DNA from 3 places in the Streptomyces sp. NPDC003032 genome. Region 1 is predicted to be linked to each of the others. Evidence: riboswitches for the same ligand, from Rfam matches in the RefSeq annotation. Region 1 holds a riboswitch; each other region holds the start of a gene.
What was found. A riboswitch is a leader RNA that binds a small molecule or an ion and turns the genes downstream of it on or off. The one in region 1 is predicted to bind cobalamin.
Positions count from the first base shown of each region.

Region 2: another riboswitch for cobalamin. It lies ahead of metE (5-methyltetrahydropteroyltriglutamate--homocysteine S-methyltransferase); the one in region 1 lies ahead of ACWDZ7_RS26695 (ABC transporter substrate-binding protein).
Region 3: another riboswitch for cobalamin. It lies ahead of ACWDZ7_RS05775 (ribonucleoside-diphosphate reductase subunit alpha); the one in region 1 lies ahead of ACWDZ7_RS26695 (ABC transporter substrate-binding protein).

Region 1 covers NZ_JBSFTT010000021.1:11,388-17,913, forward strand. Annotated here, with positions in the region: gene ACWDZ7_RS26675 (MoaD/ThiS family protein) at 1-89, opposite strand, end outside; gene ACWDZ7_RS26680 (putative leader peptide) at 215-316, opposite strand; gene ACWDZ7_RS26685 (ABC transporter ATP-binding protein) at 386-1,159, opposite strand; gene ACWDZ7_RS26690 (FecCD family ABC transporter permease) at 1,156-2,172, opposite strand; gene ACWDZ7_RS26695 (ABC transporter substrate-binding protein) at 2,256-3,218, opposite strand; cobalamin riboswitch at 3,263-3,382, opposite strand; gene ACWDZ7_RS26700 (Mov34/MPN/PAD-1 family protein) at 3,390-3,812, opposite strand; gene ACWDZ7_RS26705 (amino acid permease) at 3,902-5,410, opposite strand; gene ACWDZ7_RS26710 (DUF2017 domain-containing protein) at 5,711-6,316, opposite strand; gene clpS (ATP-dependent Clp protease adapter ClpS) at 6,347-6,526, opposite strand, start outside.
Region 2 covers NZ_JBSFTT010000008.1:220,334-226,859, forward strand. Annotated here, with positions in the region: gene ACWDZ7_RS14280 (inositol monophosphatase family protein) at 1-612, opposite strand, end outside; gene ACWDZ7_RS14285 (gamma-glutamyltransferase family protein) at 770-2,656, opposite strand; cobalamin riboswitch at 3,145-3,377, shown strand; gene metE (5-methyltetrahydropteroyltriglutamate--homocysteine S-methyltransferase) at 3,545-5,857, shown strand; gene ACWDZ7_RS14295 (YcaO-like family protein) at 6,330-6,526, shown strand, end outside.
Region 3 covers NZ_JBSFTT010000003.1:259,999-266,524, reverse strand. Annotated here, with positions in the region: gene ACWDZ7_RS05780 (ribonucleotide-diphosphate reductase subunit beta) at 1-694, opposite strand, end outside; gene ACWDZ7_RS05775 (ribonucleoside-diphosphate reductase subunit alpha) at 694-3,123, opposite strand; cobalamin riboswitch at 3,252-3,374, opposite strand; gene ACWDZ7_RS05770 (GNAT family N-acetyltransferase) at 3,486-3,980, opposite strand; gene mctP (monocarboxylate uptake permease MctP) at 4,056-5,684, opposite strand; gene ACWDZ7_RS05760 (DUF3311 domain-containing protein) at 5,681-5,944, opposite strand; gene ACWDZ7_RS05755 (YbdD/YjiX family protein) at 6,055-6,252, opposite strand; gene ACWDZ7_RS05750 (carbon starvation CstA family protein) at 6,249-6,526, opposite strand, start outside.

The DNA of each region.
Region 1 (6,526 bases):
TCGGCAAGGGTGCCTCCGCTGCCCTGGACGGCCTTCTCGCCGTCGGTGTAGGTGCGGAGGATGGTCGGGATGCGGACCTCGATGGCCATGGCTGAGGGCTCCTGTCGGAAGAGTTCAGATGAGTGGGCGCGCGGCGGCCCGGTGGTGCGCCGGTGTGCGCGTTCGTACGCGGATGAGGCGCCGCGGCCCGTTTCCGGCCGTACGGCGGCAGGGGTCAGCGCGAACAGATGGCGCTGCTGAGCCTGCACAGGTCGACGTGCAGACGCGCCACGAGCAGCATGCCCGGCATCTTGTCGCTCACGTCGTAGGGAACCATGGGCTCATCGTATCGATTCCCGGTCCGGGTTCTGGAATGTGATCTCGCATGGTGGACGGTTTCCGTCCATTACCTGGATGCCGGGAGGTAGGTGACCGTCGGGGCGCCCGTCGCCGGGTGCACCGCGACCTCCGCCGTCACGCCGTACACCTCGGCGAGCATCTCGCTGGTCAGGACCTCCTTGGGGGTGCCGGAGGCGACCGGTCGGCCGTCCCGCAGGACGTACAGGCGGTCGCAGTAGTACGCCGCGAGGTTCAGGTCGTGCAGGGCGAGGAGATTGGTCGTGCCGAGGCCGCCGACCAGGCCGAGGATCTCCAGCTGGTAGCGGATGTCGAGGTGATTGGTCGGCTCGTCGAGGATGAGGACCGTGGGCTGCTGCACCAACGCCCGTGCCACCAGGGCACGTTGGCGCTCGCCGCCGGAGAGCGCGGCGAAGGAGCGGTCGGCGAGGCCCGCCGCGCCGACGCGGGCCAGGGCGGCCCGCACCAGTTCCTCGTCCCGCTCGGTGTCGCCCTCCCAGAAGCGTTTGTGCGGGGAGCGGCCCATCGCGACGATCTGCCGCACGGTGAGGTCGAAGCCCGCCTGGCCGTCCTGCGGGACGGTGGCGATGTGCCGGGAGCGGGCCTTGGCGCCGAGGCCCGCCAGGTCGGTCCCGTCCAGCAGGACCCGGCCCTCGGAGGGGGTGAGCGCCCCGTACACGCAGCGCAGCAGGGTCGTCTTGCCACTGCCGTTGGGGCCGACGACGCCGACCGTCTCGCCCTCGGCGACAGCGAGTGAGACGCCGTCGAGCAGGCGCGCGCCGCCGGGAAGGGTGTAGCCGAGGTTCTCGGCGCGCAGCATCATGCCGACACCCCTTCGTGCGTCTGGCTCCTGCGCAGCAGCCACAGGAAGAACGGGCCGCCGGTCAGCGCGGTGAGCACGCCGACCGGGATGTCCTGCGGCGCTGCCACCGTACGCGCGGCGAGGTCGGCGCCGACCAGGAACACCGCGCCCATCAGCGCCACCACCGGCAGCAGCGGGCGGTGCGCGGCGCCGACCAGCATGCGGGCGGCGTGCGGCACCATCAGGCCGACGAAGCCGATGGCCCCGCTGTACGCGACGAGGACTCCCGTCAGGAGCGAGGCGAGGACGAAGACCGCGGCGCGGAAGCGGGCCGTGTCCAGGCCGAGGACGGTGGCGCCCTCCTCGCCGACGAGCAGCAGGTCGAGAGGTCTGGCCAACGCGACAAGGAGCGCCGTGCCGACGGCCAGGACGGCGCAGGGCAGGGCGAGCATGTCCCAGCGGGCGCTGCCGAGGCCGCCGAGCGTCCAGTACAGGACTTCCTTGAGGTGGTCGGCGCTGTCCGCGGTGACCAGGATGAGGCTGGTCAGCGCGGTCAGGATGTACGAGACGGCGACGCCCGCGAGGATCAGGCGCCCGGTGGCGAATCCCCCGCCGCCGGTTCTCGCCAGGGCGTAGACGAGGACCAGGGAGATCAGCGCGCCCACGAAGGAGGCGGCGGGGATGGTGACGGTGGTGGTCAGGGCGGTACCGAGGCCGAAGACGCCGCCGAGCACGATCGCGGAGACCGCGCCTACGGAGGCGCCCGAGGAGACGCCGAGCAGGAACGGGTCGGCGAGGGGGTTGCGGACCAGCGCCTGGAGGACGGTGCCGATGACTGCCAGTCCGGCTCCGACGGCGGCGCCCAGTAGGACTCTGGGGAGTCTTACGTCCAGGACGATGGTTCTGAACGGGGAGGGTTCTGCTCTGCCGCTCAGTATCTCCAGGACCTGGCTCGGGGGGATGCTGACTGAGCCGAGGGCGAGCCCGGCGACTGTCGCTGCCGCGAGGGCTGCGGTGAGTATCGTCAGGATCAAGAGGCGGTGCCCCTTTGATCCGCGTTTATCGCCCTTCGGGCTCGTCCTCAAACGCCGGACGGGCTGGATCCCCCAACGCCCCCTCACAGCTGTGCCGCCAGCTTTCCCACCGCCTTGGGTGCTCTTACTCCCGTCACCGCGTCCGACAGCGGCAGCACCGCGAAGCGCTTGTGCTTGATGGCCGGGATGTCTGCCAGGGCCGGGTCGTCGAGGAGGCGCTGTTTCTTCTGGGCGACCGTCGTGGCGCCGTAGTCCAGGATCACGATGATCTCGGGCCGGCGCTCGACGACCGTCTCCCAGGACGCGTCGCCGAAGGACTTGTCCACGTCGGCGAAGACGTTGCGGCCGCCCGCGCGCTCGACGATGTCGTTGCCGATGCCCCGGCCGCCCAGCGTGAACGCCGTCTTGTCGCCGCTGTCGTAGACGAAGACCGGGACCGGCTTCCTGGCCTTCGACTTCTTCTCGGTGGCGGCCAGTTCACGCTTCGCGCCGCTCACCCACGTGTCGGCGCGTTCGCGCACCCCGAACGTGGAGCCGACCTCGCGCACCTCGCGGTACACGTCGTCCATCGTGACCGGGCGCTTCGCGCAGCCCTCGATGTCGAGGCGGCTGTCGATGCCGGACTTGGCGAGCGCGGAGCGGCTGCGGCCGTCGCCCGCGAGGAAGGCGCTGGCGTAGCCGCCGTAGACGAAGTCGGGGTTGGCGGACAGCAGCTTCTCGTAGGAGGGGTACTCCTTGGCGAGCACGGGGACGGACTTGTACGCCTTCTCGTACTTCGGCAGGACCTTGTCGTCGAGGTAGGCGGTCCCGGCGAGGCGGTCGCGCAGGCCCAGTTCCAGCATCACCTCGGTGACGTGCTGGTTCATGGTGACGGCGCGTTTCGGGGGTGCCTCGTACGTCGTCTTCACGCCGCAGTTGGTGACGGTGTACGGGAATCCGGCGGCCTTGGCGGCGGGCTTCCCGGAGTCGTCGCCGGGTGAGGTGGAGCATGCGGCGAGCGGGATCAGCAAGGTGGTCGCGACGAGGGCGCGTACGGGGCGGGACATGGCGGGTCTGCCTCCTCCAGGGGATTTCCGCGTCCCCTGCGTGGTGTGGAGAAGGGCGGCAGGTCAGTTCCTGACTCCCCCGCCCCGGTGTGGGGTGGGGTCACAGTGGCGGGACCGTGCCGGGTTCGCACCGGCTTCCTGGCTCCTGCCGCCCTGGAAGGTGGTCGGGGGTCAGTATGCCCCGACCACCCGCACCTCTTCCTCGGTGACCTCGCCGTCCACGATGCGGTACGAGCGGAACTGGAAGGGGCCCGCGTCATCGGTGTCCGCGGTGGAGACCAGGACGTAGTGGGCGCCGGGCTCGTTGGCGTATGTGATGTCGGTGCGGGAGGGGTAGGCCTCGGTCGCGGTGTGCGAGTGGTAGATGACCACCGGCTCCTCGTCGCGGTCGTCCATCTCGCGGTAGAGCTTGAGCAGGTCACCCGAGTCGAACTCGTAGAAGGTGGGCGAGCGAGCGGCGTTCAGCATGGGGATGAACCGCTCGGGGCGGCCGGTGCCCGCCGGGCCCGCGACCACGCCGCATGCCTCGTCGGGGTGGTCCTGGCGCGCGTGCGCGACGATCTGGTCGTGGAGGGCCTGGGTGATGGTCAGCATGGCAGTCAGGATAAGCAGAGGGCCCGCACCGTACCGAAGTGTGGTACGGGCGGGCCCGAATGCTGGACAGGTACCCCGAGGGGTCGGCGTCAGTCCTTCTCGGCCTGCTCGCTGTCGGAGGCGACGGCGGCAGCGGCGTACTTGCGCTTGTTGAACGCGGCGGCCTGCGGGTCGCGGCTCTTGAGGATCAGGTAGGAGACCCCGAGGATCGCGGCCCAGACCGGAGCGGCGTACAGCGAGACACGCGCGTCCTTGTCGACGCCCATCATCACGATGACCATGCCGATGAACAGCAGCGCGAACCAGCTGGTGTACGGGGCTCCGGGCGCCTTGAAGGTGGACTGCGGCAGCTCGCCGCGGTCGGCCTTGCGGCGGTAGCGGATCTGGCAGGCCAGGATCATGATCCAGGCCCACATGCCGGAGATGGTCGCGAAGGAGACGACGTAGTTGAACGCCTCGCCCGGCCACTGGTAGTTGATCCAGACGCCGACCAGCATGAACGCGGCGGAGGCCGTGGTGCCGATCAGCGGCAGGCCGTTCTTCGTGAGCTTGGTGAAGAACTTCGGGCCCTGGCCGTTGAGCGCCAGGTCACGCAGCATGCGGCCGGTGGAGTACATGCCCGAGTTGCAGGAGGAGAGCGCGGCGGTGAGGACCACGAAGTTCACGATCGCGGCGCCGACGCCGAGACCCATCTTCTCGAAGGCCGCGACGAACGGCGAGACGCCGGGCTGGAAGTGCGTCCACGGCACGACCGAGAGGATCATGATCAGCGCGCCGACGTAGAAGACGGCGATGCGCCACGGCACGGTGTTGATGGCCTTGGGCAGGACGGTCTTCGGGTCCTTGGACTCGCCCGCGGTGACGCCGACCAGCTCGACGGCGAGGAAGGCGAACATCACGATCTGGAGCGTCATCAGCGTGGAGCCGATGCCGTTGGGGAAGAACCCGCCCTGGTTCCACAGGTGCGCCACGGTCGCGGTGTCACCGGCGTCGGAGAAGCCGATGGTGAGGATGCCGACGCAGATCAGGATCATGCCGATGATGGCGGTGACCTTGACCATCGAGAACCAGAACTCCAGCTCACCGAAGAGCTTCACGGAGATGAGGTTCGCGCCGTACAGGATGACCGTGAAGACGAGCGCGTACGCCCATTGTGGGAATGAGTCGTGTGTCCAGTACTGCATGTACTGGGCGGCCGCTGTGACTTCCGTGATGCCGGTGACGACCCAGAAGAGCCAGTACGTCCAGCCGGTCACGAATCCGAAGAACGGGCCCATGAACTCGCGTGCGTACTCCGAGAAGGAGCCCGACACGGGGCGGTACATGAGGAGCTCGCCGAGCGCCCGCATGATGAAGAAGATGACGAGGCCCGCGATGGCGTACGCCAGGATGAGGCTGGGGCCGGCCTTGTGAATGGCCTTGCCCGCGCCGAGGAACAGGCCGGTGCCGATGGCACCGCCGATCGCGATCATCTGGATCTGCCGGGCCCCCAGACCGCGCTGGTAGCCCTCGCCCTCGCCGGACGGGCCGCCCGCGGCCTGCACGGCACCATTGCCGTCGTGCCCGTCGTGCTGCTCTTCGACCTGCACTGAGGTCATGGTGACGCCTTTCTCCATGCTGATCCGCGCCCGCTCACCGCGTGATGGCTGCGGATCAGGTCCTGATCCCCCCGGATATGTATGGAGTGCTACCGGCGGTCTGCCGGCCCGAGCGCCCTCGGCGACATGGGTGGCGTCACCGAGTGGTCGTGAAGATTTATCACGGCGGCAACAGTGGGGGAATCAGCCACCTGTGGCGCACACCACAGCAAGAAGCGGACAAAGTTCTCTTCGCGTGGCAAACGTGGGCAATGAAGTGACAGGATCGTTATCCGGATTTGAGCGTCCGCTGATCGGGACTCAGTCCAGCAACGTCCCGACCAGCGTCTCCTGCAATCCGCCCAGCCAGAGGTAGGCCATCACCATCGGCTTGCGGGGGTCGGAGTCGGGGAGCCGGTAGAGCAGATCGGCGTCGTCCTCCTCGGTGACTTCCAGGCGCGTGCCGATCGCGAGCCGCAGGTCGTTGAGGGAGCCGAGCCAGTGCCGGCACTCCTCGACCGACAGTTTCAGGACAGCTCCGCCCTCGCCGGAGGACGCCGTCGAGTCGAGCGAACGGATCACGGCCAGCGCGTCGTCACGCTTCTTCGCCCGCAGGTCGTTCTCCGTGAACCGGCGGAACTCGGCCGAATACGCCCGCAGCTCCTCCTCGTGTCCGACGTCCCCGGTCTCACTGCCGGGGCCGCCGTACGCGTCCGGCAGCAGCCGCTGCATCACAGGGTCGGCGGGCGGCTCGCTCGGGCCCTCGGCGAACAGCTCCGCCAGGGGGTCGTCGGAGGGCTCGCCACCGGGGCCCGGACCGATCAGCTCCAGGAGCTGCACGGCGAGGGAACGGATGATCGAGATCTCGACCTCGTCGAGCGCGACGGCGGCGCCGCCCCCGGGGATCGGTTCGAATTGTCCTGGCATCAGATGCGTCGCTGCTTCCGGTCCGTCCCGCTACTTGCGGTCCTGCTGAAGGGTGGCCCACAGCCCGTACCCGTGCATGGCCTGCACGTCGCGCTCCATCTCCTCGCGGGTGCCGCTGGACACGACCGCGCGGCCTTTCTGGTGCACGTCCATCATCAGCTTGGTCGCCTTGTCCTTCGAGTACCCGAAGTACGTCTGGAACACGTACGT
Region 2 (6,526 bases), on a different contig from region 1:
GGCGAGGTACTCAAGGCCCGCCGAACCGCACGGCCGGGGCCGCACACCCTCCGCGCGCAGCCCGAGCAGCGCGTGCTTCTGCTCCTCGGTGGTGAAGTCCGGGTGAGAGGTGGCCACTTCCAGTTCCCGTCCCGGCTCGGGCGCCCCGGAGACCAGCGGCCGCCCGTCCAGCCACGCGCCCTTGCCGCGCACGGCCCAGGCGAACTCGTCCAGCGCCGGCGCGTACGTCCACGATGCCAGTACCTCTCCGCCCACCGCGAGGGCCACGAGCATGCAGAACCCCGGTTCGCCCCGGACGAACTGCCGAGTGCCGTCGACGGGGTCGACGATCCACACAGGGGCCTCGCCGCGTATCGCGTCGTACGTCGACGGGTCGGCGTGCACCGCTTCCTCGCCCACGACGACGGAGCCCGGGAGGAGGGCGGACAGGTCGGCGGTCAGCTGCTCCTCGGCGCGGCGGTCGGCGACGGTCACCACGTCGTGCGGGCCGCTCTTCTCCACCACGTCACCCTCGGCGAGCTGCCGGAAGCGGGGGGTCACCTCCGCGGCGGCGGCCTTCCTCAAGGCTTCCTCCACGTCGCGTACGCCGTGCGTCAAAAACTCTTCGATCATGCATCCATGAGAGCACGCCGCACTGACATCCCGTACGTGGCTGCTGAACGGGCCGGCTCCTACCTCAGACACTGAACCCGGGGCAAACGGGCGGGTGGATGGGAACACCCGCCGCGAAGCGGCGGACCAGAACCCGCCCAAGGCGCCCCCGCCGGACTCAGCGGCCCACCGCATACCCCTGCATCCCCCGAGCATTCGCCGCCCCCGATAGCACCCCGCTCCCCGGGTCCCGCGCCACCGCGCACAGCCGCCCCTCCGACCACGCGCCGCCCACCAGCACGTCGTGCCCCCTCCGTCGCAGCCCGGCCACCACCTCCGGAGCCATCCGGGACTCCACCGTCACGCTTCCGGCCCGCATCCCCCGGGGGTGGAACGACCCGGGAAAGCTGTCCGTGTGCCAGTTGGGCGCGTCGATCGCGCCCTGCAGGTCGAGGCCGCCCCGTACGGAGGCCCGCAGGGCCACCCCCAGGAAGAAGTGGACCTGCCACTGGTCCTGCTGGTCGCCCCCGGGCGTGCCGAAGGCCATGACCGGGACGCCGTCCTTCAGCGCCATCGACGGCGTCAACGTGGTCCGAGGCCGCCTTCCCGGCGTGAGCGAGTTCGGCAGCCCGTCCTCCAGCCACGCCATCTGAAGCCGCGTACCCAGCGGAAAGCCGAGTTCCGGCACGACGGGGTTGGACTGCAGCCACCCCCCGCTGGGCGTCGCGGAGAGCATGTTCCCCCAGCGGTCGACGACGTCGAGATGGCAGGTGTCGCCCCGCGTTCCCCCGTCCCCGGCCACGGTCGGCTCCCCACCCCCGGGGACCGAGCCGAAGCCCCCCGCCTTCCCCGCCTCACCCGGCTCCCCTGAAGCCACCGCGAGCGCATGCGCGGAGAGCCGCGGCCTCCGCCCGCCGGGCGAGCCGGGCCGCAGCTCGTACGAGGCCTTGTCCGTGATCAGCTCGCGCCGCAGCGCGTTGTACTCCTCCGAGAGCAGTTCCCGGACCGGCACACCGTCCGCGCCCCCGGCACCGGTGTCCCCAGCACCCGCGTCCCCGTACCAGGCCTCCCGATCCGCCATGGCGAGCTTGCAGCCCTCGACCAGGAGATGCACGTACTCCTCGGACCCGTACTCCGGAAGCTCCGCGACATCCCGGGGCAACAGCGCGAGCTGCTGCAGGAAGGCGGGGCCCTGGCTCCAGGCCCCGGCCTTGCACAGGGTCCAGCCGTTCCAGTCGTACGTGACCGGGTCCTCGTAGGACGCGGACCAGCCCCGCAGATCCTCCGCCGAGAGGGTTCCGACGTGGCGCTCGCCGCTCGTGTCCATGGTGGGCCGCCCGGCCTGCCGCACGAGCGCCTCGGCTATGAAGCCGGCACGCCACACCTCGCGCGCGGCATCGATCACAGCGGCCCGTGACCCCGCCCGCGCAGAACCCTCCACTCCCGCCCCTGCCTCTGCCTCCGCTATGAGCCGCCTCCACGTCGCCGCAAGCGCCGGATTGCGGAACAGCTCACCGGTGCGGGGCGGTTCACCTCCGGCAGGGCCTCCACGGAGATAGACGTCGGCGGACGACGGCCACTCCTTCTCGAAGAGTTCCCGGACCGTCTCCACGGTCTCACCGACGCGCTCGACGGGCGCGTGCCCGTCCTCCGCGTACCCGATGGCGTACTTGAGGACGTCGGCGAGCGACTTCGTGCCGTGGTCCCGCAGCAGCAGCATCCACGCGTCGAAGGCGCCGGGCACGGCGGCGGCGAGCGGGCCGGTGCCGGGCACCAGTTCGAGCCCGAGGGAACGGTAGTGGGCCACGGTGGCACCGGCGGGCGCGGGCCCCTGGCCGCAGAGCACGCGCACGTCGCCGCCCGCGGGGGCGAGGATGATCGGGACCTCACCGGCGGGCCCGTTGAGATGGGGCTCGACCACGTGCAGGACGAACCCCGCGGCGACCGCGGCGTCGAAGGCGTTGCCTCCGTCCTCCAGTACGGCCATCGCGGACTGGGAGGCGAGCCAGTGGGTGGACGACACCATGCCGAAGGTGCCCTGGAGCGTGGGGCGGGTGGTGAACATACGGGCTCTGACCTCGATGTTTCCGCGTATCGGCCAAACCGATGGGCGCTCAGGATCGGTCTTGGGGAGAATCTGGGGAGTCCGGGCCGGAGCTCTCCCCGGTCCGCTCCCCCAGTAGGCTATCGATCGCCCCCGCCCAGCCATTTGCGAGGGTTACGACCGACTCTCCTGCCTCCAGTACGAGGGATGCGTACGTGTGCCTCAGCACATGGAACCCGTCCTTCGGGGCTGCTTGCCATTGCCGCGGTTTCGCCCCCTTCGACCCCGCGCCGGTGGTCAACGTCCTCTACGACCAGGGCTCAGGGCCTGGTGCGACGCGGGCTGAGGAGCCCGCACCGCCAACCGGGTAAGGGGCCTGGACGGCGTCACAGGGGGAGTGCGGGAAGCGAGAGTGCGGCGCTTCCCGCCCCGTGGCGTCCCCGGCCTCGGGTGCCCCGGCTCACTATCCGGATAATGGACGTAGCGCTGCCTCCCGCGAGCCACCCCGTAGGCTGGCCCGCGCAGCTGGTTCGCCCCGTCCGCCAGGCGGGGCGTCGTAAGAGGGAACCCGGTGGGAATCCGGGACTGCCCCGCAGCGGTGAGCGGGAACGACCGCCGTCATACGCACTGGACCCGGTGAACAGGGTCTGGGAAGCGACGGCCAGTAGGAGTGTCGTACGACGGTTTCGTACGACGGGACATGCCCGTGAGTCCGAAGACCTGCCCGTTGCCCGTGCGCGAAGCATTCGCACACGGATATTCCGGTGACCTCGTGGGCGGGTCGGCGTACATACCGGGCGGACGACCGCGCCGTACGCGCGCGCAGTCGGTCTCCGTCCGGTGCGTCACCCTTCGCGCTCTCGTCCCGTCGCCGGGATCTCAGGGATTCATCTCGCGAAGGAGATCTCCGTGACCACCAAGCCTGCAGCCGCGGCAGCACGGGCCACCGTGTACGGCTACCCCCGCCAGGGCGGAAACCGGGAACTGAAGAAGGCGATCGAGGGCTACTGGAAGGGCCGCATCACCGCCGACACCCTCCGCGCCACAGCCGCCGAACTGCGCCGCACCAACTGGCAGGAGCTGGCCGAGGCCGGCATCCACGAGGCTCCGACCGGCGACTTCTCGTACTACGACCATGTTCTGGACACCACCGTCATGGTCGGCGCGATCCCCGCCCGCCACCGGGCCGCCGTCCAAGCCGACGCCCTGGACGGCTACTTCGCCATGGCGCGCGGCACACAGGACGTGGCGCCGCTGGAGATGACCAAGTGGTTCGACACCAACTACCACTACCTGGTCCCAGAGCTGGGCCCGGACACGGTGTTCACGGCCGACTCGGGCAAGCAGGTCGCCGAGCTGAAGGAAGCCCTGGCAGTGGGTCTCACTGCCCGGCCCGTCCTGGTCGGCCCGGTCACCTACCTGCTGCTCGCGAAGCCCGCGCCCGGGGTGGCTGCCGACTTCGTTCCGCTCACCCTCCTCGACCGGCTGCTGCCTGTGTACGCCGAGGTCCTCGCCGACCTGCGCGCGGCCGGCGCGGAGTGGGTACAGCTCGACGAGCCCGCTCTGGTCCAGGATCGCGCCCCGGCCGAACTGAACGCCGCCGCGCGCGCCTACCGTGACCTCGGCGCCTTGACCGACCGGCCGAAGCTGCTGGTCGCCTCCTACTTCGACCGACTCGGCGACGCCTTGCCGGTGCTGGCCAAGGCACCGGTCGACGGCCTCGCCCTGGACTTCACCGAGGCCGCCGCCGCCAACCTGGACGCGCTGGCCGCGGTGGGCGGGCTGCCTGGCAAGCGTCTGGTGGCCGGCGTTGTCAACGGCCGCAACATCTGGGCCAACGATCTGTCGGCGTCACTCGCCACCCTCGGCACCCTGCTCGGCTTGGCGGGGCAGGTCGATGTGGCCGCTTCCTGCTCCCTCCTCCATGTGCCGCTGGACGCCTCGGCCGAGCGGGACATCGAGCCGCAGATTCTGCGCTGGCTCGCCTTCGCCCGCCAGAAGACGGCCGAGATCGTCACCCTGGCCCGCGGCCTTGCCCGGGGGACGGACGCGATCGCCGCCGAACTGGCCGCGAACCGCGCCGACCTCGCCTCCCGCGCGAGCTCCCCCATCGCCCGCGACCCTGCCATCCGCGCCCGCATGAGCACGGTGACCGACGCCGACGCCCGACGCTCCCAGTCCTACGGCGAACGGGCCGCCGCCCAGCGCGCTCACCTCGGCCTGCCCCTGCTGCCGACCACCACCATCGGCTCCTTCCCGCAGACGAACGAACTGCGCACCGCCCGCGCCGACCGGCATGCGGGCCGGATCGACACGGCCGGCTACGAACAGCGCATCAAGGCCGAGATCCAGGAGGTGATCTCCTTCCAGGAGAAGACGGGCCTTGACGTCCTCGTGCACGGCGAAGCCGAACGCAACGACATGGTGCAGTACTTCGCCGAGCAGCTCACCGGCTACCTCGCCACCCGCCACGGCTGGGTCCAGTCCTACGGCACCCGTTACGTCCGCCCGCCGATCCTCGCCGGCGACATCACCCGTCCTGAACCGATGACCGTGCGCTGGACGACATACGCCCAGTCCCTCACCGACCGGCCGGTCAAAGGCATGCTCACCGGCCCGGTCACCATGCTCGCCTGGTCCTTCGTCCGCGACGACCAGCCTCTGGCCGACACCGCCCGCCAGGTCGCCCTCGCCCTACGCGACGAGGTGAACGACTTGGAGGCGGCAGGGACTTCGGTGATCCAGGTGGACGAGCCCGCGCTGCGCGAGACACTGCCGCTGCGTGCCGCCGACCGCCCGGACTATCTGGCCTGGGCGACCGAGGCGTTCCGGCTCACCACGAGCGGGGTGCGCCCGGACACTCAGATCCACACCCACATGTGCTACGCGGAGTTCGGCGACGTCGTGCAGGCCATCGATGACCTCGACGCCGACGTCATCAGCCTGGAGGCCGCCCGCTCCCACATGCAGGTCGCCCGGGAACTGGCCGCCCACGGCTACTCCCGGGAGGCCGGGCCCGGCGTGTACGACATCCACTCCCCCCGCGTGCCCAGCGTGGAAGAGGCGGCCGAGCTCCTCCGCACTGGCCTCAAGGCCATCCCCGCCGAGCGGCTCTGGGTCAACCCCGACTGCGGCCTGAAGACCCGCGGCTGGCCGGAGACCCGGGCCGCACTGGAGAACCTGGTCGCCGCGGCCCGCACGGTACGCGACGAGCTGTCGTAGCCAGCCTCTGAGAGGCAGGTCCGCTCCGTCCCGCACGAGCCGGAGCGGATCTGCGCTCCCACCGCTGCAGCCCGCAGCGCGCACACTGCCTCACCGAGTGGCCCCGTGCACACGGGGTAGTGCCGTGGCGGCACCCGGCACCACCCCGCCCACGACCCAAGGACCGCCGACAGTCGTACGCCGCAACTTCCACCACTCAAGCCCCCTTTATTGCACATGCCTTGCAAGAACTAAACCCTTGCAGAAATGTGAAGCGTCAGCCAGAGTGACGAGCGAGGGGCCCCGCATGGGGGACCTCCGAATGGGGGAAAGGAAGTGCGGCATGCAGTACTCGAACGAGGAACTGGCTGAGGTCTTCGAGGTCGAGAAGACCGACGAGGAGACCGTGGTGAGCGTGGCCCACCACACCTGACCGGCCCTGCCGAGACGAGCCGGGTGCGGGGCGGCGATCCCGCCTGACAGTGTCCGTCCCATGGGCGCCGCCCCGTACCCACCCGACCGCCCGCCGTCCGCGCGGGCCATCCGGACCGACGAGGGGAACCGAACGGTGCTGGCAACCGGCGCCCACGCGGCGGCCAAGGGCTATCACCGCGGCACACACCGGGCGGTGCCGCCCGAGGAGACATGGCAGCGCATCCGCCCCCAGCTCCCGCGGTACGGGGTGACCCG
Region 3 (6,526 bases), on a different contig from region 1:
TGCGGACCGTGTCGACCACGTCGAAGGCGAAGCTCATGTGCATCGTCTCGTCGCGGAACACCCAGTTGGTGCCGGTCGCCAGGCCGTGCAGCAGACCGCGGCTGCGGAACCAGTAGACGTACGCGAAGGCACCGTAGAAGAAGAGGCCCTCGATGCACGCGGCGAAGCAGATCAGGTTGAGCAGGAAGCGGCGGCGGTCGGCCTGGGTCTCCAGGCGCTCCAGCTTCTCGACCGAGTCCATCCACTTGAAGCAGAACTGCGCCTTCTCGCGGATGGAGGGGATCTCCTCGACCGCGTCGAAGGCCGCCGCGCGGTCCTCCGGGTCGGGCAGATACGTGTCGAGCAGCGTCAGATAGAACTGGACGTGCACGGCCTCCTCGAAGAGCTGACGACTCAGGTACAGCCGCGCCTCGGGGGAGTTGATGTGCTTGTAGAGCGTCAGCACCAGGTTGTTGGAGACGATCGAGTCACCGGTCGCGAAGAACGCGACCAGGCGGCCGATCATGTGCTGCTCGCCAGGCGTGAGCTTGGCGAGGTCGGTGACGTCCGAGTGGAGGTCGACCTCCTCCACCGTCCACGTGTTCTTGATCGCGTCCCGGTAGCGCTCGTAGAAGTCCGGGTAGCGCATGGGGCGCAGGGTCAGCTCGAAGCCCGGGTCGAGGAGGTTCTTCGTACTGTTGGTCGTGGAGCTCATTACTGGCAGGCCTCGCAGGACTCGGGGTTTTCCAGGGAGCAGGCGACGGCGTCTTCGGCCGTGACCTGCGCGGGTACGGGGGCGGTGGCGGCGGTCGCGCCGGAGCCGGCCGCGCGGGCGATGCGGGTGGCGGGGCGCGAGCGCAGGTAGTACGTCGTCTTCAGGCCCTGCTGCCAGGCGTAGGCGTACATCGAGGAGAGCTTGCCGATGGTCGGCGTCTCCAGGAACAGGTTCAGGGACTGCGCCTGGTCGAGGAACGGCGTGCGCGCGGCGGCCATGTCGATCAGACCGCGCTGCGGGATCTCCCACGCCGTGCGGTACAGCGCGCGGACGTCCTCGGGGATCCAGCTGAAGCCCTGCACCGAGCCACTGGCCTCGCGCAGCGCCTCGCGGGTCTGCGCGTCCCAGACGCCGAGCCGCTTCAGCTCCTCCACCAGGTAGGCGTTGACCTGGAGGAACTCGCCGCTGAGCGTCTCACGCTTGAAGAGGTTGGAGACCTGCGGCTCGATGCACTCGTAGACGCCCGCGATGGACGCGATGGTGGCGGTCGGCGCGATGGCGAGCAGGAGGGAGTTGCGCATGCCGGTGGTGGCGATGCGCGCCCGCAGGGCCGCCCACCGCTCCGGCCAGGTCAGCACGGCACCGTAGTGGTCCGGGTGCAGGACGCCGCGCGCGGTGCGGGTCTTCTCCCAGGCCGGGAGCGGCCCGTTCCGCTCGGCGAGGTCCGCGGAGGCCTCGTACGCGGCGAGCATGATCCGCTCGGCGATACGGGTGGACAGGGCGCGCGCCTCGGGGGAGTCGAAGGGCAGCCTCAGCTGGAAGAAGACGTCCTGGAGGCCCATCGCGCCGAGGCCCACCGGGCGCCACTTGGCGTTGGAGCGCCCGGCCTGCTCGGTCGGGTAGAAGTTGATGTCGACGACGCGGTCGAGGAAGGTGACGGCGGTACGGACGGTCTCGTCGAGCCGCTCCCAGTCGATGTCACCGGCGGCGGCGTCCACGAACGCGCCGAGGTTGACCGAGCCGAGGTTGCAGACGGCCGTCTCGCCGTCGTCCGTGACCTCCAGGATCTCCGTGCAGAGGTTGGAGGAGTGCACGGTGTGGCCGGGTTCCGCCGTCTGGTTGGCGGTGCGGTTGGCGGCGTCCTTGAACGTCATCCAGCCGTTGCCGGTCTGCGCGAGGGTGCGCATCATGCGGCCGTACAGCTCCCGGGCCGGGATGGTCTTCTTCGCGAGCCCGGCGGCCTCCGCCCCGCGGTAGGCGGCGTCGAACTCCTTGCCCCACAGGTCGACGAGGTCGGGCACGTCGGCCGGGGAGAACAGCGACCAGTCCTGGTCGGCGGCGACCCGGCGCATGAACTCGTCCGGGATCCAGTGCGCGAGGTTGAGGTTGTGCGTGCGGCGCGCGTCCTCACCGGTGTTGTCGCGCAGCTCCAGGAACTCCTCGATGTCGGAGTGCCAGGTCTCCAGGTAGACCGCGGCCGCGCCCTTGCGCCGGCCGCCCTGGTTCACGGCGGCGACCGAGGCGTCCAGGGTCTTCAGGAACGGCACGATGCCGTTGGAGTGCCCGTTCGTGCCACGGATCAGCGAGCCACGGGAACGGATGCGGGAGTACGAGAGTCCGATGCCGCCCGCGTGCTTGGAGAGCCGCGCGACCTGGTGGTAGCGGTCGTAGATCGAGTCCAGCTCGTCCAGCGGGGAGTCGAGGAGGTAGCAGGAGGACATCTGCGGGTGGCGGGTGCCGGAGTTGAAGAGCGTCGGCGACGACGGCAGGTAGTCCAGGCGGCTCATCAGGCGGTACAGCGCCGCGACCTCGTCCAGGGCGCGCTCGCCGCCGTCCTCCGCGAGACCGCTCGCGACGCGCAGCATGAAGTGCTGCGGGGTCTCGATGACCTGCCGGGTGATCGGGTGGCGCAGCAGATAGCGGCTGTGCAGGGTGCGCAGGCCGAAGTAGCCGAAGCGGAAGTCGGCGCCGTCGGCGAGCGCGGCGTCCACCAGCGCGTCGAGCCGGGCCGCGTGCTCCGTCACGAAGGACGCCGTACGGTCGGCGATCAGGCCCTCGCGGTGGCCGACCGCGATGGAGTCGGTGAAGGAGCGCACGCCCTGCGTCGCCGCCTCCTCGCGGATGCCGATCGACAGGAGCCGGGCCGCCAGCTTCGAGTACGCCGGGTCCTCGGAGATGAGCCCCGCGGCCGCCTCGGTCGCCAGTTCCCGCAGCTCCGCGGTGATCTCGGAGGCGGCCTTCGCGGACCGGCCCCGCAGCGCGGCGGCGGCGACCCGGCCGGGGTCGGCGTCGGGAAGGTCGGCGGTGAGGTCGGTCAGGGTGCGCAGCAGCGCGGCCCCTGGTCCGTCGGTTCCCTCGGCACCCTGGGTGGTCGGCATCGGCGTCGGCGTCGACGGCGCTGACGCGGGTTCGGCAGGCGCGATGGTCACGTGGGGCACTCCCTCGCTCGGCTCTGGGCCAGGGGAGGGGAGGGCACACGGGCGCACCCGGACAGGGCGGCGTACCGCGTCCACCGGCCCACTCCACGAGGCCCGGACGGTCGGCACCCGGGCCGGACGGCACGGGTGCGCTGTCGGCAGGTCCTCGGACTCCGCGTACGCCGAATGCGTACACATGCACCGTTGCGGGACAGTTCCGGACTTGCACCGGATTCCCCTGCGGCGACAGCGAGCACGAGCATACATCTTGTGCCGGGTCCCTGAAGCAGGCCCACATCTTGTGTCGGCTCGCAGGGGCGGTGCAGGAGGGGCCGTTGCTTGGAGGGGGCCTGGAAGGGGCCTGGAGGGGGCGCCTAGAGCTTCAGCTCGTACGTCAGCAGCGGCACCGTCTCGATCGGCCTCCAGTCGCGCTCGGGCGTCCGTACGAAGCCGAGGCGCTCGTACAGCCGGTGGGCGGCGTGCATCGACGTCTGCGTGGACAGGACGAGCCCGGTGCGGCCCGCGTCCTTGGCGCGCCGCACGCACTCCCGTACGAGCGACTCGCCGGCGCCCCGGCCGCGCGCCTCGGGGGAGACGGCCAGCATCCGTATCTCGGCCTGGTTCTCGCGCGCGATGTCCGCCATCGGCCCGCCGGACGGGACGTAGGTGACGCAGCCGAGTGTCTTCGCGTCATCGACGGCCACCAGGATGTCGGCGTCGGCCGCGCGCGCCGCCACGTCGCGCAGTACCGCGAGATAGGGGTCCTCGGTCCCGAAGTCCAGGTGCCCGCCGTCGAGATAGGCCTGCGCGGTGAGGGCGCCGAGCGCCTCGTACTCCTCGGGGTGTGCGTGTCTGATCGTGATGTCCATGCCGCGCAGTGTGCAACACGGGTACGACAGAGGGCCGCCGGTTTTCCGGCGGCCCTCGTCGTGACGGGGAGAGGCTCAGTGCCCGGCGCCCGCCGTAGCCTTCGGCAGTTCCTGGACGACTCCGGGGTCGCCCGCGTCCGCGGTGTAGTCCTCGGGGGAGGTCTCGTCGATGCCGTCCGGGGCCTTCAGCGCCTTCAGGACGAAGGTGAGGACCACGGTGACGACGACGTTCAGGACGAACGCGGTGAGGCCGATGTAGCCGATCTCGCCGATGCCCGGGATCGTGTCGGAGGAGCCGCCGAAGTGCTTCTGCGTCGGCGAGGCGACGCCGTACGCGGCCAGGGTGCCGTAGACCATGCCGACCGCCCAGCCCGCGAGCAGCGCCCAGCGGTGGAACCAGCGCGTGAACAGGCCGCCGACCAGCGCGGGCATCGTCTGGAGGATCCAGATGCCGCCGAGCAGCTGGAAGTTGATCGCGACGGTCTTGTCCATGGTGAGGACGAAGGCGAGCGCGCCGACCTTCACCATGAGCGAGACCAGCTTGGAGACCTTGGTCTCCTGCGCGGGCGTCGCGTCGGGCTTGATGAAGTCCTTGTAGATGTTCCGGGTGAAGAGGTTCGCGGCCGCGATCGACATGATGGCCGCGGGGACCAGCGCGCCGATGCCGATGGCCGCGAAGGCCACGCCCGTGAACCAGTCCGGGAACATGGTCTCGAAGAGCTGCGGGATCGCCAACTGGCCGTTGTCCACCTTGATCCCGGCCGCGATCGCCATGAAGCCGAGCAGCGCGAGCAGGCCGAGCATCAGCGAGTACAGCGGCAGGATGGTGGTGTTGCGGCGGATCACGTCGCGGCTCTTGGAGGAGAGGGTCGCCGTGATCGAGTGCGGGTACATGAAGAGCGCGAGCGCCGAGCCGAGCGCGAGCGTCGCGTACGTCCACTGCCCGGCCTCGGCGGGCGCGAGGGCGCCGCGCGGCTTGTCGGTCGCCGGGTTGGTCTGCGCGAAGGCGTCACCGGCCTTGGCGAAGATCTCGTCGAAGCCGCCGAGCTTGATCGGTATGTAGATGATCGCGACGACGATGACGAGATAGATCAGGCCGTCCTTCACGAACGCGATCAGCGCGGGCGCGCGCAGCCCCGACGAGTAGGTGTACGCGGCGAGCACCGCGAAGGCGATCAGGAGCGGCAGGTCCTTGATGAACCAGTGGGTGTCCGGGCCGCCGCCGACGCCCATGACGTCGAGGACCGCCTGGATGCCGACCAGTTGGAGCGCGATGTAGGGCATCGTGGCGAGGATGCCGGTGACCGCGACGGCCAGCGAGAGCCCCTTCGAGCCGAACCGCCCGCGCACGAAGTCGGAGGTCGTCACGTAGCCGTGCTTGTGCGAGACCGACCACAGACGCGGCAGGAAGGTGAAGATCAGCGGATAGACGAGGATCGTGTACGGCACCGCGAAGAACCCGGCCGCGCCCGCCGCGTAGATCGCCGCCGGGACGGCCACGAAGGTGTACGCGGTGTAGAGGTCGCCGCCGAGCAGGAACCACGTGACCCAGGTGCCGAACGACCGGCCGCCCAGGCCCCATTCGTCCAGGCTCTGGTCGTTCTCGGCCTTGCGCCAGCGGGCGGCGAGGAAGCCCATGACGGTGACCGCGACGAAAAAGAGGATGAAGACGGCGAGCGCGACGCCGTTGACTCCGTCGTTCATGACCGCGCACCTTCCTTGCGGGCGCGCTGGTCGCGCTGGTCACGCTGCCACAGCTTGTACGCGATCATCGTGAGCACCGTGGAGACGAGCACCCAGAGCATCTGGTACCAGTAGAAGAACGGGATGCCTATGAAGGTCGGTTCGATCTTCGCGTACGAACTGACCCAGAGCATTGCCACGAAGGGTGCGACAAGGCAGGCCGCGATGACCACGCGGACCGGTGTGACCACCGGTCTGTTCACTTCAGGCGCATCTGACATGTCGCGGCTCCGTTCCCTCACTTATCTCATGCTTAACGTGCGGGAAATCTAAGCCACAGTCTCGCTGTATGGAACCCCTGTCCGAATAACGGACCGGCCGATGTGCCTGCTCAGCAGCAGCGGAACCCCTGCCGGGGGTCCGACTCCTGGCGGTCCGTCCGCATACGCTCGAACGCGCGGCGGCTGGGCACCGGCGCGGCCGGATGGTCCTTGCGTACGTGCGCCACATACCGCTCGTACGCCGACTCGTCGGTCAGCTCGCGGACGTACCAGCGCATCCAGCGCAGCCCGCGCAACACCATGGTCATACCGTCAACTTCGATTCCACGTAGGGCGCTTCGCGCAGTTCGGTGGCGGCGGGGTTGCGCACGTGTCTCACGCACACCCGTGCCGCGTCGAGGATCACGATGACGACGAGCAGGGCGAGGGCGGCCGAGAGGACGCCGTCCACCGTGGAGTTGGTGACGACGGTGTGCATGTCGTCCATGGTCTTGGCGGGCGGCAGGACCTTGCCGTCGTCGATGGCGTCCTGGTAGATCGAGCGCTGGGTGAAGAAGCCCACCCGGGGATCGCCGGAGAACA